DNA from 2 places in the Bacillus paralicheniformis genome. Region 1 is predicted to be linked to the other one. Evidence: predicted binding sites of a transcription regulator. Region 1 holds the regulator's gene; the other holds the start of a gene.
The links. The regulator CtsR, encoded in region 1, represses protease genes until heat stress. The targets are predictions, from matches to a motif close to ATGGTCAATAAAGGTCAAACA.

Region 1 (7,680 bases):
AGGCGCTGCTCCGTATCCCGTAATGACGCTGCTTTTTCGAATTCCTGGCTTTGGACAGCGGCATCTTTTTCTTTCCTTACTTCATCAAGCTTTTGTTCAAGCTCTTTTAAGTTCGGAGGCGTTGTAAATGAACGCAGGCGAACCTTTGAACCGGCTTCATCGATTAAGTCGATCGCCTTGTCAGGCAGAAAACGGTCCGAAATATACCGGTCTGACAGCTTCACAGCCGCTTCAATCGCTTCATCCGTAATCGATACGCGGTGGTGGGCTTCATAGCGGTCTCTGAGACCTCTCAATATTTGAATGCTCTCTTCAGGAGACGGCTGGTCAACCTGAATCGGCTGAAAACGCCGTTCGAGTGCAGCATCTTTTTCAATGTATTTGCGGTATTCATCAAGGGTTGTCGCTCCGATACATTGCAGCTCTCCGCGCGCCAAAGACGGTTTAAGGATATTGGAGGCATCGATGGCCCCTTCCGCTCCCCCGGCTCCGATGAGAGTATGCAGCTCATCGATAAAGAGGATGATATTTCCCGCTTGACGAATTTCGTCCATCACTTTTTTCAGGCGGTCTTCAAATTCACCGCGGTATTTCGTACCGGCGACAACCGTTCCCATATCAAGCGTCATAACTCGCTTATCGCGGAGAATCTCCGGTACTTCGTTATTGATGATCTGCTGGGCGAGGCCTTCGGCAATCGCTGTCTTACCGACACCGGGCTCCCCAATTAACACAGGGTTGTTTTTCGTTCTGCGGCTCAGCACTTCAATTACGCGCTGAATTTCTTTGCTTCTGCCGATTACGGGGTCAAGGCTGTCTTCTTTTGCAATCGCCGTGAGATCCCTGGCAAGACTGTCTAAGGTTGGTGTGTTGGCATTGCTGTTGGCGCCTGAAGCAGCGCCACCGCTCTCATTGCTGCCCAACAGCTGCAATACTTGCTGTCTCGCTTTGTTTAAGCTGACGCCTAAATTATTCAGCACCCTTGCTGCAACACCTTCCCCTTCTCGGATTAAGCCGAGGAGGATGTGTTCAGTTCCAACGTAGGAGTGACCAAGCTTTCTTGCTTCATCCATCGCCAGTTCAGTCACTTTTTTGGCTCTCGGTGTGTAATGGATCGATTGTGACATCTCTTGCCCTCGGCCAATGAGGCTTTCAACTTCTTTTTGAATCTTGTCAGGGCTGAGTCCTAATGCCTGCAGCGCCTTTGCAGCAATCCCTTCTCCCTCGCGGACAAGGCCGAGGAGAATATGTTCTGTTCCAATGTTATTATGGCCCAGACGCAGAGCTTCTTCTTGAGCAAGCGCCAATACTTTTTGTGCTCTTTCTGTGAATCTTCCAAACATCATATCGTTTCATCCTCCTGTCTATTGCCGTTGTTTTCTAATTTCAGACGCTCCCTAATAAGAGCAGCCCGCCTGATGTCCCTCTCGTTTGGCCTTAAGACTCCTCCTGAATATTGCTGGAGAAATCCAGGCTGCGTGAGGATCATCAGCTCATTAAGTATATTGCTGGAAAGACCTTTTATTATCCCCAGGTCAATTCCAAGACGAACGTCTGAAAGACATCTTGCTGTTTCTTTCGATTCGATCATCCGGCAATTGGACAGTACGCCGTAAGATCTGTAGACGCGGTCTTCAAGCTCGATTTGCGAAGTCTGATAAAGCGCCTTTCTTGCTGAACGCTCTTGTTCGATCAACTGAGCAACGACGCTGTTCAGATCTTCGACAATGTCGTGTTCCGATTTACCGAGGGTAATTTGGTTGGAAATTTGAAAGATATTCCCTAATGCTTCGCTGCCTTCACCGTAAATTCCTCTAACAACAAGCCCCAATTGATTAATTGCCGGAATAATTCTGTTTATTTGTCTAGTTAACACTAAAGCAGGAAGGTGCATCATGACAGAAGCTCTAAGCCCGGTTCCGACATTTGTAGGACAGCTGGTCAAGTAGCCTCTTTGTTCTGAAAAAGCATAGTCAATCCGTTCTTCAATCCAATCGTCCACCTGATTTGCTGCTTTTAATGCTTCTGAAAGCTGAAATCCCGGGAACAGACATTGAATGCGAATATGATCTTCCTCATTCAGCATAATACTCACTTCTTCATTTTCAGAAAGAAGGCATGCGCCAAAGGAAGCTTCCGTCAAATGCGGACTGATCAGATGTTTTTCTACAAGAACCCTTTTTTCCAAAGGCTGCACCTGATCCATTTTCACAAGCTCAAATTTCCCGATACCTGGCACTTCATAGCCTGTGAATTGTTCTTCAAACAATGTAATAATCGCTGAAGCCTCTTCGTTTGAAAAAAGCGTTGGAAAACGAACTTTATCCAAGTTGCGAGCAAGACGGATCCGGCTGCTAAGCACGATGTCACTTTCAGGGCCTTCCTGCCGCATCCAATTGCTTAAAGCATTCTGAATAAAATGCTGCAGTGACATCAGTCCTCCTCCTCCTTGTTTGCATTCAGGTTTTGTTCAAGCGACCTGATCTGGTCTCTAATGTTGGCTGCTTTTTCAAATTCCTCCTGCTGAATTAATTCTTTCAGCTCTTTTTTCAATGCTTCAATTTGTCTTCTTACATGCAGGTTACCGCCGATCCGCTTTGGTATTTTACCGGCATGGACCGTGTTCCCGCTGTGAACTTTCCTTAAAACCGGAGTGATATAGGAATGGAAGGTTTTATAACATTCCGAACATCCAAATCGGCCTGTTTTTCGAAATTCCGGGAATGTCATATTGCATTTTTTGCATCTCAGAACCTGGTCCGGCTGTTGAAAAAGCTGAGCCTCGCTGCTGTTAGTAAAAGACGAGTCAAAATTCAGCAGTCCGGATAATAAATTATGGATGGAAAATCCGCCACTTTCATTCATAGAATATGACTCACTGTTTTCTTTCGCACATTGTTCACAGATATGCATTTCTTTTTTTTCGCCATTAATGACTTTCGTAAAGTGAAAAGTTGCTGGTCTTTCTTTACACTCTTGACATATCACGCTTCTCACCCGCTTTACTTAAATTTAAGTGACGTAAGCATGGCTTTCATCATTCTTGCTCTTAATTCGTCTCGTTCAGGCAAATCAATATATAATACAGAACGATCCATGACACTCACCATCAATTTTGCTTCACTTTTTGTAATGACACCATTTTCTAAAAGCCTTAAAATGATATCGTCTGAAGCAGCCTGGGAGAGCCTTGTATAGATATGATTCATAATGTTGTCAATCAAATCAATTTTATCGTTCATTTTAATTTTAATAATTCGGATATAACCGCCGCCGCCTCTTTTGCTTTCGACGATGTATCCGCGCTCACTCGTAAAACGCGTATTGATCACGTAATTGATCTGAGAAGGAACACACTGAAATTTATCGGCTATTTCGCTCCGTTTAATCTCTAATATTTCTTTCCCGTTCTGTTCTAATATTTGTTTCAAATACTGTTCGATTATGTCAGAAATATTTTTCCCCACTCAGCCCCCTCCTTCACTTGACTTTGACTATATTTGACTTTAACTTTACTATAAGTGGTTTTCGCTTTTTTTTCAACTAATTGCTCTTCGTCCTTTATTATTTCCACTTTTGGCTATCGTAAAACCTTAGGGAACAAGAAAAAAGACCAGCTTATATAAGCTGGTCTTTTTCATCGCTTGGCGGCGTCCTACTCTCACAGGGGGAATCCCCCAACTACCATCGGCGCTGAAGAGCTTAACTTCCGTGTTCGGCATGGGAACGGGTGTGACCTCTTCGCTATCGCCACCAAACTATTGCCTTCAGGATGAAGGTACTGGGCGTTCCTCACAGGATGTGAGGGCCTTTAGCCGAGTTTCCTTGCCTTTGGCTTTCTGAGAGCATTCTCTCAAAACTAGATAACGGTCAGACAATTCACAAACATTTAGGTTAAGTCCTCGATCGATTAGTATCTGTCAGCTCCATGTGTCGCCACACTTCCACCTCAGACCTATCAACCTGATCATCTTTCAGGGATCTTACTTCCTTGCGGAATGGGAAATCTCATCTTGAGGGGGGCTTCATGCTTAGATGCTTTCAGCACTTATCCCGTCCGCACATAGCTACCCAGCGATGCCCTTGGCAGAACAACTGGTACACCAGCGGTGCGTCCATCCCGGTCCTCTCGTACTAAGGACAGCTCCTCTCAAATTTCCTGCGCCCGCGACGGATAGGGACCGAACTGTCTCACGACGTTCTGAACCCAGCTCGCGTACCGCTTTAATGGGCGAACAGCCCAACCCTTGGGACCGACTACAGCCCCAGGATGCGATGAGCCGACATCGAGGTGCCAAACCTCCCCGTCGATGTGGACTCTTGGGGGAGATAAGCCTGTTATCCCCGGGGTAGCTTTTATCCGTTGAGCGATGGCCCTTCCATGCGGAACCACCGGATCACTAAGCCCGACTTTCGTCCCTGCTCGACTTGTAGGTCTCGCAGTCAAGCTCCCTTGTGCCTTTACACTCTGCGAATGATTTCCAACCATTCTGAGGGAACCTTTGGGCGCCTCCGTTACCTTTTAGGAGGCGACCGCCCCAGTCAAACTGCCCACCTGACACTGTCTCCCCGCCCGATAAGGGCGGCGGGTTAGAAGGTCAATACAGCCAGGGTAGTATCCCACCGATGCCTCCACCGAAGCTGGCGCTCCGGTTTCCAAGGCTCCTACCTATCCTGTACAAGCTGTACCAACATTCAATATCAGGCTGCAGTAAAGCTCCACGGGGTCTTTCCGTCCTGTCGCGGGTAACCTGCATCTTCACAGGTACTATAATTTCACCGAGTCTCTCGTTGAGACAGTGCCCAGATCGTTGCGCCTTTCGTGCGGGTCGGAACTTACCCGACAAGGAATTTCGCTACCTTAGGACCGTTATAGTTACGGCCGCCGTTTACTGGGGCTTCAATTCGCACCTTCGCTTACGCTAAGCGCTCCTCTTAACCTTCCAGCACCGGGCAGGCGTCAGCCCCTATACTTCGCCTTACGGCTTCGCAGAGACCTGTGTTTTTGCTAAACAGTCGCCTGGGCCTATTCACTGCGGCTCTCTCGGGCTTGCACCCTAACAGAGCACCCCTTCTCCCGAAGTTACGGGGTCATTTTGCCGAGTTCCTTAACGAGAGTTCTCTCGATCACCTTAGGATTCTCTCCTCGCCTACCTGTGTCGGTTTGCGGTACGGGCACCTCTCACCTCGCTAGAGGCTTTTCTTGGCAGTGTGGAATCAGGAACTTCGCTACTATATTTCGCTCGCCATCACAGCTCAGCCTTACGGGAAACGGATTTGCCTATTTCCCAGCCTAACTGCTTGGACGCGGATATCCAATACCGCGCTTACCCTATCCTCCTGCGTCCCCCCATTGCTCAAATGGTGAGGAGGTGGTACAGGAATATCAACCTGTTGTCCATCGCCTACGCCTTTCGGCCTCGGCTTAGGTCCCGACTAACCCTGAGCGGACGAGCCTTCCTCAGGAAACCTTAGGCATTCGGTGGAGGGGATTCTCACCCCTCTTTCGCTACTCATACCGGCATTCTCACTTCTAAGCGCTCCACGAGTCCTTCCGGTCTCGCTTCACAGCCCTTAGAACGCTCTCCTACCACTGTTCGTAAGAACAGTCCGCAGCTTCGGTGATACGTTTAGCCCCGGTACATTTTCGGCGCAGAGTCACTCGACCAGTGAGCTATTACGCACTCTTTAAATGATGGCTGCTTCTAAGCCAACATCCTGGTTGTCTAAGCAACTCCACATCCTTTTCCACTTAACGTATACTTTGGGACCTTAGCTGGCGGTCTGGGCTGTTTCCCTTTCGACTACGGATCTTATCACTCGCAGTCTGACTCCCAAGGATAAGTCTTTGGCATTCGGAGTTTGACTGAATTCGGTAACCCGGTAGGGGCCCCTAGTCCAATCAGTGCTCTACCTCCAAGACTCTTACCTTGAGGCTAGCCCTAAAGCTATTTCGGAGAGAACCAGCTATCTCCAGGTTCGATTGGCATTTCACCCCTACCCACACCTCATCCCCGCACTTTTCAACGTGCGTGGGTTCGGGCCTCCATTCAGTGTTACCTGAACTTCACCCTGGACATGGGTAGATCACCTGGTTTCGGGTCTACGACCACGTACTCATGCGCCCTATTCAGACTCGCTTTCGCTGCGGCTCCGTCTTTTCAAACTTAACCTTGCACGGGATCGTAACTCGCCGGTTCATTCTACAAAAGGCACGCCATCACCCGTTAACGGGCTCTGACTACTTGTAGGCACACGGTTTCAGGATCTCTTTCACTCCCCTTCCGGGGTGCTTTTCACCTTTCCCTCACGGTACTGGTTCACTATCGGTCACTAGGGAGTATTTAGCCTTGGGAGATGGTCCTCCCGGATTCCGACGGAATTTCACGTGTTCCGCCGTACTCAGGATCCACTCAGGAGAGAACGAAGTTTTGACTACAGGGCTGTTACCTCCTATGGCGGGCCTTTCCAGGCCTCTTCATCTACCTCGTTCCTTTGTAACTCCGTACAGAGTGTCCTACAACCCCAAGAGGCAAGCCTCTTGGTTTGGGCTGTTCCCGTTTCGCTCGCCGCTACTCAGGGAATCGCATTTGCTTTCTCTTCCTCCGGGTACTTAGATGTTTCAGTTCCCCGGGTCTGCCTTCTCATATCCTATGAATTCAGATATGGATACTGCTCCATTACGAGCAGTGGGTTTCCCCATTCGGAAATCTCCGGATCAAAGCTTGCTTACAGCTCCCCGAAGCATATCGGTGTTCGTCCCGTCCTTCATCGGCTCCTAGTGCCAAGGCATCCACCGTGCGCCCTTTCTAACTTAACCGTTAAAAAGAATCACTACGTGATATCTTGCATTACTAATTGAATGTGATGTCTACTGTTATCTAGTTTTCAAAGAACACGCTTTGAAGGAATGATCCTTCAAAACTAAACAAGATCTAAACGCACCTGTCTATAAGACCGCAAGGTCTTATATTCCGTATAATATCCTTAGAAAGGAGGTGATCCAGCCGCACCTTCCGATACGGCTACCTTGTTACGACTTCACCCCAATCATCTGTCCCACCTTCGGCGGCTGGCTCCAAAAGGTTACCTCACCGACTTCGGGTGTTACAAACTCTCGTGGTGTGACGGGCGGTGTGTACAAGGCCCGGGAACGTATTCACCGCGGCATGCTGATCCGCGATTACTAGCGATTCCAGCTTCACGCAGTCGAGTTGCAGACTGCGATCCGAACTGAGAACAGATTTGTGGGATTGGCTTAGCCTCGCGGCTTCGCTGCCCTTTGTTCTGCCCATTGTAGCACGTGTGTAGCCCAGGTCATAAGGGGCATGATGATTTGACGTCATCCCCACCTTCCTCCGGTTTGTCACCGGCAGTCACCTTAGAGTGCCCAACTGAATGCTGGCAACTAAGATCAAGGGTTGCGCTCGTTGCGGGACTTAACCCAACATCTCACGACACGAGCTGACGACAACCATGCACCACCTGTCACTCTGCCCCCGAAGGGGAAGCCCTATCTCTAGGGTTGTCAGAGGATGTCAAGACCTGGTAAGGTTCTTCGCGTTGCTTCGAATTAAACCACATGCTCCACCGCTTGTGCGGGCCCCCGTCAATTCCTTTGAGTTTCAGTCTTGCGACCGTACTCCCCAGGCGGAGTGCTTAATGCGTTTGCTGCAGCAC
Region 2 (7,680 bases), 1.4 Mb from region 1:
TTTGTGTAAGCACTGTTAAGCTCGCTCCTTTTTCATTTTCATATATTCATTGTAGCCATTCGCCCGAAGCTTGCAGGCCGGGCATTCGCCGCAGCCGTCGGCAATGATTCCGTTGTAGCACGTCAGCGTCTCGTTTTTCACGAAATCAAGCGCATCAAGCTCATCGGCGAGCTCCCACGTTTCCGCCTTGTTCAGCCACATCAGCGGCGTGTGGATGACAAACGGGCGCTCCATCGCCAAGTTGACAGTGACATTGCAGGATTTGACGAACTCATCCCGGCAATCCGGATAGCCGCTGAAATCCGTCTCGCATACACCTGTTATGATGTGCCGCGCGCCGACCTGGTAGGCGAGGATCGAAGCGAACGATAAAAACACGAGGTTGCGTCCCGGAACAAAAGTGGACGGAAGTTCGCCTTCTTTCGCCTCAATCTCGATATCATCCCTTGTCAAAGCATTCGGCGCGAGCTGATTTAACAGTTCCATATCAAGAAGGTGATGCTTGACGCCAAGCTTTTCAGCGATCTTTTTCGCGACTTCGATTTCCTCTCGGTGCCGCTGATTATATTGGAAGGTGACCGCTTCCACCTCCTGAAATTGCCGAAGCGCCCACAAAAGGCAAGTCGTACTGTCCTGACCGCCGCTGAATACGACGATCGCTTTTTCCTGTTTCATAATTCCTCCTTCTCCGCTTTCCGTCAGTATTTCATAAAAGAAGAGATTCACTGATATCTAAACGAAAAAACACCTTTCTCTGTGAGAAAAGTGTTCTAGCAAAAAAACAATAAAAAAGGCCATACCCCAAGGATACAGCTTTCCTTAGTTTTTTATAGAGGGTTTTGCTAGAACCTCTCCCGCAGTTTCAAGCGGATTTTGTTTCAATTTTCCTTCGCCATCTTATCACAAATCGCATGTTTCGCCAAGTGCAATGCCTGCCATTCAACGCTCAGGCACCCTTTTGACGATCAAAAAGAATATAAAGACGAGGCTCAGCTGGCCGAACAAAGGATAAATGGTCGATATCAGTTTTCCGTAGCCGATTTGTCCCGTCAAGTAGATTGTCAGCAGGATGAACATAAATACATACAGGCTTTTCATATGAAGATATTCATTAATCTGCTTTTCAAGACCATATAAATTGCCGATGACCGATGTGAAGACTTCCCCGAAAATGATAAACAGATAGATGATATGGACAGAATGTTGGACAATGAATACAACCTGTGCCATCGGAACTTCGTATAACAGGACATCAGGCAATGTTGAAAGAGACAGAAAGCTCGCGATCAACACAAGGGTAAGCAGACACCCTCCGATTAATGCTCCTTTTATAATGAGCTGTTCAGATTTCAGTTCAGAAGCGATCGGCACGAGAACCGCCTGTGCGAGCGACAAATTAAAAGCGCCGTACGAAACAGCGGATAAAATCCAATCGGGTTTTGCCGCCGAGAATGCCGCCAAATTGTGGATCTCCGGCCCTCTGAAAATAAACGAATCGAACAGGACGATGACTGTGAACAGAAGCAGCAGCGGAACGACAATGACATTGACGCCGAATATCCCTTTAACGCCCTTCATCATGACAAACAGACTCAAGGCAATCGTCGCAATCATCCCCGCTTGGTTTGAAAAGCCGAGCTGTTCCTCAAATATCGCCCCCGCTCCGGACAGCATGACAGACGTCACGCCGAGCAAAATCACGAGCATGAAGACATTGACAAGTTTCCCGAGCGTATGGCCGAATAAATATTGATTCAGCTCCTGATAAGATTTGGCATTGATTCTGACCGCAATCAGCATCATTTTTGCGCCGAGAAATGTAAACATCAGTCCGCTGATCAAAATTCCGGCTAACCCCGGCCAGCCGAATCTTAAAAAAAACTCGACGATTTCTCTTCCAGTTGCAAATCCGGCTCCGACGACCGTTCCTACATAAACAAATGCCAGCTGAAAGGCTGATCCATGTGATTGACTCATACGACTCCTCCGTAAACGAATTCCCTTTCTACACCATATGAGCCATGTCCTTTAAAAAGAAGGACAACTTCTCATTCAGGAACAAAAAGGAAAAAGCATAGAACTTGAAAGTCAAAGAAGGTCAATGTATACTAATAGTCAGAAATGGTCAAACTACAGACCATTTTTTCAAAGTCAATTGGTCAAAAAAGGTCAAATTCAATAAAGGGGGTTTTGGCAAATGCGTTGTCAACATTGTCAAAAAAATGAGGCGACGATTCGCCTGAACATGCAAATCAACTTTACAAAAAAGCAAATGGATTTATGTGAAGACTGCTATAAAGAGCTGACTCAGCCTTCTATGTTTTCAGGAAATCATTTTTTTGGCGGAGGAGGTTCTTTCTTCAGCCAGCCATCACAAGCGCAGACGCAAACCGCTGCCAAAAAAGGCTTGCTCGATGAACTTGCCGTCAACTTAACGAATGCCGCAAAGACAGGCTTGCTCGATCCGGTGATCGGCCGCGATGATGAAGTGGCCCGTGTAATCGAGATCTTAAACCGCAGAAATAAAAACAACCCTGTCTTAATCGGTGAACCGGGCGTTGGTAAAACAGCCGTTGCTGAAGGACTTGCTCTCAAAATCGCCGAAGGCGATGTTCCAAATAAATTGAAAAACAAAGAACTCTACCTGCTTGATGTCGCTTCCCTTGTAGCAAACACCGGCATCAGAGGACAATTTGAAGAAAGAATGAAACAGCTGATGAAAGAGCTGAAAGAACGCAAAAACGCGGTCTTGTTTATTGACGAAATTCACCTTCTTGTCGGAGCAGGCTCTGCCGAAGGCTCCATGGACGCCAGCAACATTTTAAAACCTGCGCTTGCCAGAGGCGAACTGCAAGTCATCGGCGCGACGACGTTGAAAGAATATCGCCAAATCGAAAAAGATGCAGCATTAGAGCGGCGCTTCCAGCCGATCATGGTGCATGAACCGACAATTGAGCAGACCGCGGCGATTTTAAACGGGCTGAAAGAAAAATACGAAGCGTATCATGATGTAACTTACACGGATGAAGCGATCAAAGCCTGCGTCGTTCTGTCTAGCCGCTATATTCAGGACCGTCATCTTCCCGATAAGGCGATCGACCTTTTGGATGAAGCCGGTTCAAAAGCGAACTTGAAAATCGACACGGTCAGCGGTGAACAAGCTTCCCAACGCCTGAAAGAAATCGAAGCGGAAAAAGCTAAAGCGCTGCAGGAAGAAAACTATGAGCTTGCAGCAAAGCTCCGCGATGAAGAAGAAGCACTGCACAAAAAAATGGAAAACCATGCGGAAGAAAAACGGGCAACCGTTAAAGCTGAAGACATTCAAGCGATCATCGAACAAAAAACCGGCATTCCGGTCGGCAAGCTTCAGCACGACGATCAGAAGAAAATGAAAGAGCTTGAAGCAAACCTTTCAAGCCGCGTGATCGGTCAAAAAGAAGCGGTAAAAAAAGTGGCAAAAGCCGTCAAAAGAAGCCGCGCCGGCCTGAAATCAAAAAACAGGCCAGTCGGTTCATTCCTGTTCGTCGGCCCGACAGGTGTCGGTAAAACAGAACTTTCTAAAAGGCTTGCGGAAGAACTGTTCGGCACGAAGGATGCCGTCATCCGCCTCGATATGAGCGAATACATGGAAAAACACGCCGTATCGAAGCTGATCGGTTCACCTCCTGGATATGTCGGCCACGAAGAAGCCGGACAGCTCACCGAAAAAGTCCGGAGGAACCCGTACAGCATCGTTTTGCTTGATGAAATCGAAAAAGCCCATCCCGATGTTCAGCACATGTTCCTGCAAATCATGGAAGACGGACGTCTGACAGACAGCCAAGGACGGACGGTCAGCTTTAAAGATACCGTCATCATTATGACAAGCAATGCCGGAGTATCTGAAAAGCGGACAACTGTCGGTTTTAACCGGGAAGAACAAGTAATGGGCGAACAATCAATGATCGATTCCCTAAGCAGCTACTTTAAGCCGGAATTCCTGAACAGATTTGACAGCATCATCGAGTTCCAGCCGCTCGAAAAAGAAGATCTGGTCAAGATCGTCACTCTCTTGCTGGAAGAGCTTGAAGAAACGTTAAAAGAGCAAAACATGAGGCTTGAAGTTTCAGATGAAGCAAAAGAAAAAATTGCTGAAATCGGATACCATCCGGCCTTCGGCGCCCGCCCATTAAGACGAACCATTCAAACAGCAGTCGAAGATCAAATGACCGATCTGCTGCTTGAAGAAGAACACATCAACGGTTTTGCGGTTATCGTTGAAAACGATGAAATCTTGGTGAAACCAACCGCATAACACACATAACGGCCTCCAATTGCGGAGGCCGCTTTACATACAACGTAAGAATCACAAAAATTCTATTTTTTAACATTAAATAACCCTAAAGTCCCTTTTCACCATGATTTTGAAACAATTTAAGAAACACCCTAAAGTTCCTATCACGCAACACCGATATTAACGATAGAAAAGTTAGTTAAAGGAATTGGTGAAAAAATGGACAAAACATCGTTAATTGGAATCATCTTAGCTATCATCGGAGTAGGTGTCGGCATGGTCATGAAAGGTGTCAGCCCTTCCGTTCTCGTCAATCCCGCGGCATGGCTGATCATCCTTGTCGGTACAATCGCAGCAGTTGTGATCGCTTTTCCAATCCGCGAGATCAAAAAGGTTCCCAAACTCTTCGGCATCTTGTTCAAAGAGAAGAAGATGATCGAAATCAACGAATTGATCCCGATGTTTTCCGAGTGGGCACAAATCGCAAGACGTGAAGGACTTCTCGCTTTGGAAGCAAATTTGAATGAGATCGATGATGAATTTTTGAAAAACGGCATGAGCATGGCAGTAGACGGCCAAAGTGCCGAATTTATCAGGGACGTTTTAACTGAAGAAGTTGAAGCAATGGAAGAAAGACATCAAGTCGGAGCGGGCATTTTTACCCAGGCGGGCACATACGCACCGACACTCGGCGTTTTGGGCGCTGTTGTCGGACTGATCGCCGCGCTTGCGGATATGAGCGACACTGAAGCGCTTGGACATGCGATCAGCGCCGCTTTTGTCGCGACCCTTCTCGGGATCTTCACCGGATATGTACTATGGCATCCTTTTGCCAATAAATTAAAGCGGAAATCCAAACAGGAAGTCAAAGTCCGCGAAGTCATGATTGAAGGCATCCTTTCGATCTTGGAAGGCCAAGCGCCAAAAGTCATTGAACAAAAGCTTTTGATGTATGTCTCTCCAAGCGAACGCTCCAGCATCGTCATCCCAGAAGGAGACAAAGGAGACAGCAGCAATGGCTAGAAAAAAGAAGCACAAAAAAGACCATGAAGAACACGTGGATGAGTCTTGGCTCATCCCATATGCCGACCTGCTGACACTGCTTTTGGCCTTGTTCATCGTACTGTTTGCCATGAGCTCAATCGACGCCAAGAAGTTCGATATGCTGTCTAAATCATTCAATGCCGTATTTACCGGCGGAACAGGAATGATGGATTATTCCAGCTTCACCGAGCCGAAAACGAGCACAACCGAAGATGGAAAAAGCCCTGACCAAGCAAAAGATCTCTCTCAAGATCAAAAAGAAAAAGACAAGCAGTCGCTGAAAAAAATTCAGGAGCAGGTCAACCGGTTTATTAAAGAGAAAAGTCTTGAAAAACAGGTCAATACGAAGCTGACAGACGAAGGCCTCCTCCTTTCCATCGAGGATAATATCTTTTTTGATTCCGGAAAAGCGGAGATCCGCCAGCAGGACATTCCGCTGGCCAAGGAAGTATCCGACCTTCTCGTCTTGAATCCGCCCCGCAATATCGTAATCAGCGGACATACGGACAATGTGCCGATTCGAAATTCTCAATTTAAATCAAATTGGCATTTAAGCGTGATGCGGGCAGTCAATTTCATGGGGCTTTTAATCGAAAATCCCAAGCTTGACGCCAAGATATTCAGCGCGAAAGGCTACGGAGAATTTAAACCGATCGCTTCAAATGACACCGAAGAAGGAAGAAGGAAAAACAGACGCGTTGAAATCCTCATCCTGCCGATCGGCCAGGAAAACTTGAATAAAAAAGAATAGGAAGCTGCCTTTTGGCAGCTTCCTTATTCTTTGCCCTTATAAATATTTCTTGCGTTCAGTCCGACTTTTTTCAGCATTTCGATGCAGGCTTCTTTCTCCTCATCGCTTAACACGCTGATCATGTGGTGAAGCTCTTCTGCATGACCCGGAAAAATCTTCTCCAGGAGCTTGGTGCCTTTATCTGTAATTTGCGCATAGGTCACCCTGCGGTCGGTCGCACAGGCTCTTCTCGCGATCAGCTCCTTTTGCTCAAGCTTGTCAACCACATATGTAATACTCCCGCTCGCCAGTAGAATCTTATCCCCTATTTGCTGAAGGGGCTGATCCCCTTTATGATAGAGGAGTTCTAAAACGGCAAACTCGGTTGGATTCAGACCATGATGATGAATATGTTTATTCATATGATCATTAATGGATCTGTACGCTCGAGATAATACAATAAATAATTTCAAGGACTGTTCCTGTTCTCTATTACTCATATCTCTCATCTCCAAAGAAACAACTACAGGAAAACATTAATAAACTATGAGGAAAATGTCAACTGTTAACATTCCAACCATGTTATGATGAGTAGGAATCGAACATCAAATAGATATATCCGGAAATTCCCCGGTATTGTGTCCTATTTTCACGGTATTGGTTATCTTTTCTATAAATCGGCTCTCACTAGTGATATAATACCCCTATTCCTGTATCGATTGGGAGAGAGTAAAAATATGCGCAATTTGAAAAATCTATGGAAGAAAGTCAGGCTTTATTTGATCTTGGTGATGATCCCCGCCTTCATTATAAGCTTTTTTGTATACGAACAAGAACGAGAAAATATCACTGAAAAGCACCGTCAGACTGCGACTCTCATGCTCAATATTCACCGCAACCAAATCAACTACCTGATCGGCGAAACAGAAGCAAGGCTCAGCTCCCTTGCCACGGCTCTCAACCACCCTGTTAATGAGCAGCATATCAAACGAATCCTGACGGAAACGTATAAAAAAGAACCGCGTTTTTCGGCTTTATACCTTTTAAATAAAGACGGCGATGTCATGGTGAGCACGTCTCCCGTCAAAGAAAAAAAGAAGGTTTCATACAAGAACATTCTGCAAAAAGCGGAAAAATCAAAGAAATCCGTGATCACAGACGATATACATACAGTGTCGGACAGGCTGGAGCTGAATATTTTTACTCCTGTCTATGACAGCGAAGGCAGAACGACAAATTTTCTGCTGGCTTCGATCCGCGTCGATTATCTGAAAAATATCATGAACGTCCTGAGCCCTGAGCTTTATATCAAAATTCTCAACCAGAAGAATCAGATTGTCTTTACAGCAGGCCATTCTCCTCCTGAGAAGCCGGACGGCGGCACCGTCGATGCTTTTTTGGATCAGATCGACTGGAAGCTTGAAGTTTATCCGGAACCGGTCCAGCTTGATGAAATCGTTCACAGTCTTCTGCTGTCATTTTTAAGTATTTTCATTCTGCTGAATATTATGTTCCTCATGCTCCAGTATGTGCTGCTGAAGCGGCGGACCAAGCAGGAGCGCGCCCAAAATGAAGCCCAGAAGCTCGAATTAATCGGCACCCTGGCAGCGAGCACCGCTCATGAAATCAGAAA

Region 2: a site for CtsR is predicted at 2,156-2,176, ahead of CP943_RS07995 (ATP-dependent Clp protease ATP-binding subunit). Genes of this name have one in related genera too.

Annotation. Positions count from the first base shown of each region.
Region 1 is NZ_CP023665.1:128,715-136,394, reverse strand. It holds gene clpC (ATP-dependent protease ATP-binding subunit ClpC) at 1-1,346, opposite strand, end outside; gene CP943_RS00745 (protein-arginine kinase McsB) at 1,343-2,434, opposite strand; gene CP943_RS00740 (protein-arginine kinase activator protein McsA) at 2,434-2,988, opposite strand; gene CP943_RS00735 (CtsR family transcriptional regulator) at 3,003-3,467, opposite strand; rRNA gene rrf (5S ribosomal RNA) at 3,643-3,758, opposite strand; rRNA gene CP943_RS00725 (23S ribosomal RNA) at 3,891-6,820, opposite strand; rRNA gene CP943_RS00720 (16S ribosomal RNA) at 6,992-7,680, opposite strand, start outside.
Region 2 is NZ_CP023665.1:1,556,278-1,563,957, reverse strand. It holds gene queD (6-carboxytetrahydropterin synthase QueD) at 1-13, opposite strand, end outside; gene queC (7-cyano-7-deazaguanine synthase QueC) at 16-675, opposite strand; PreQ1 riboswitch class I at 814-858, opposite strand; gene CP943_RS08000 (YkvI family membrane protein) at 940-1,977, opposite strand; gene CP943_RS07995 (ATP-dependent Clp protease ATP-binding subunit) at 2,198-4,294, shown strand; gene motA (flagellar motor stator protein MotA) at 4,493-5,296, shown strand; gene motB (flagellar motor protein MotB) at 5,289-6,068, shown strand; gene CP943_RS07980 (MarR family transcriptional regulator MhqR) at 6,092-6,547, opposite strand; gene CP943_RS07975 (sporulation kinase KinD) at 6,785-7,680, shown strand, end outside.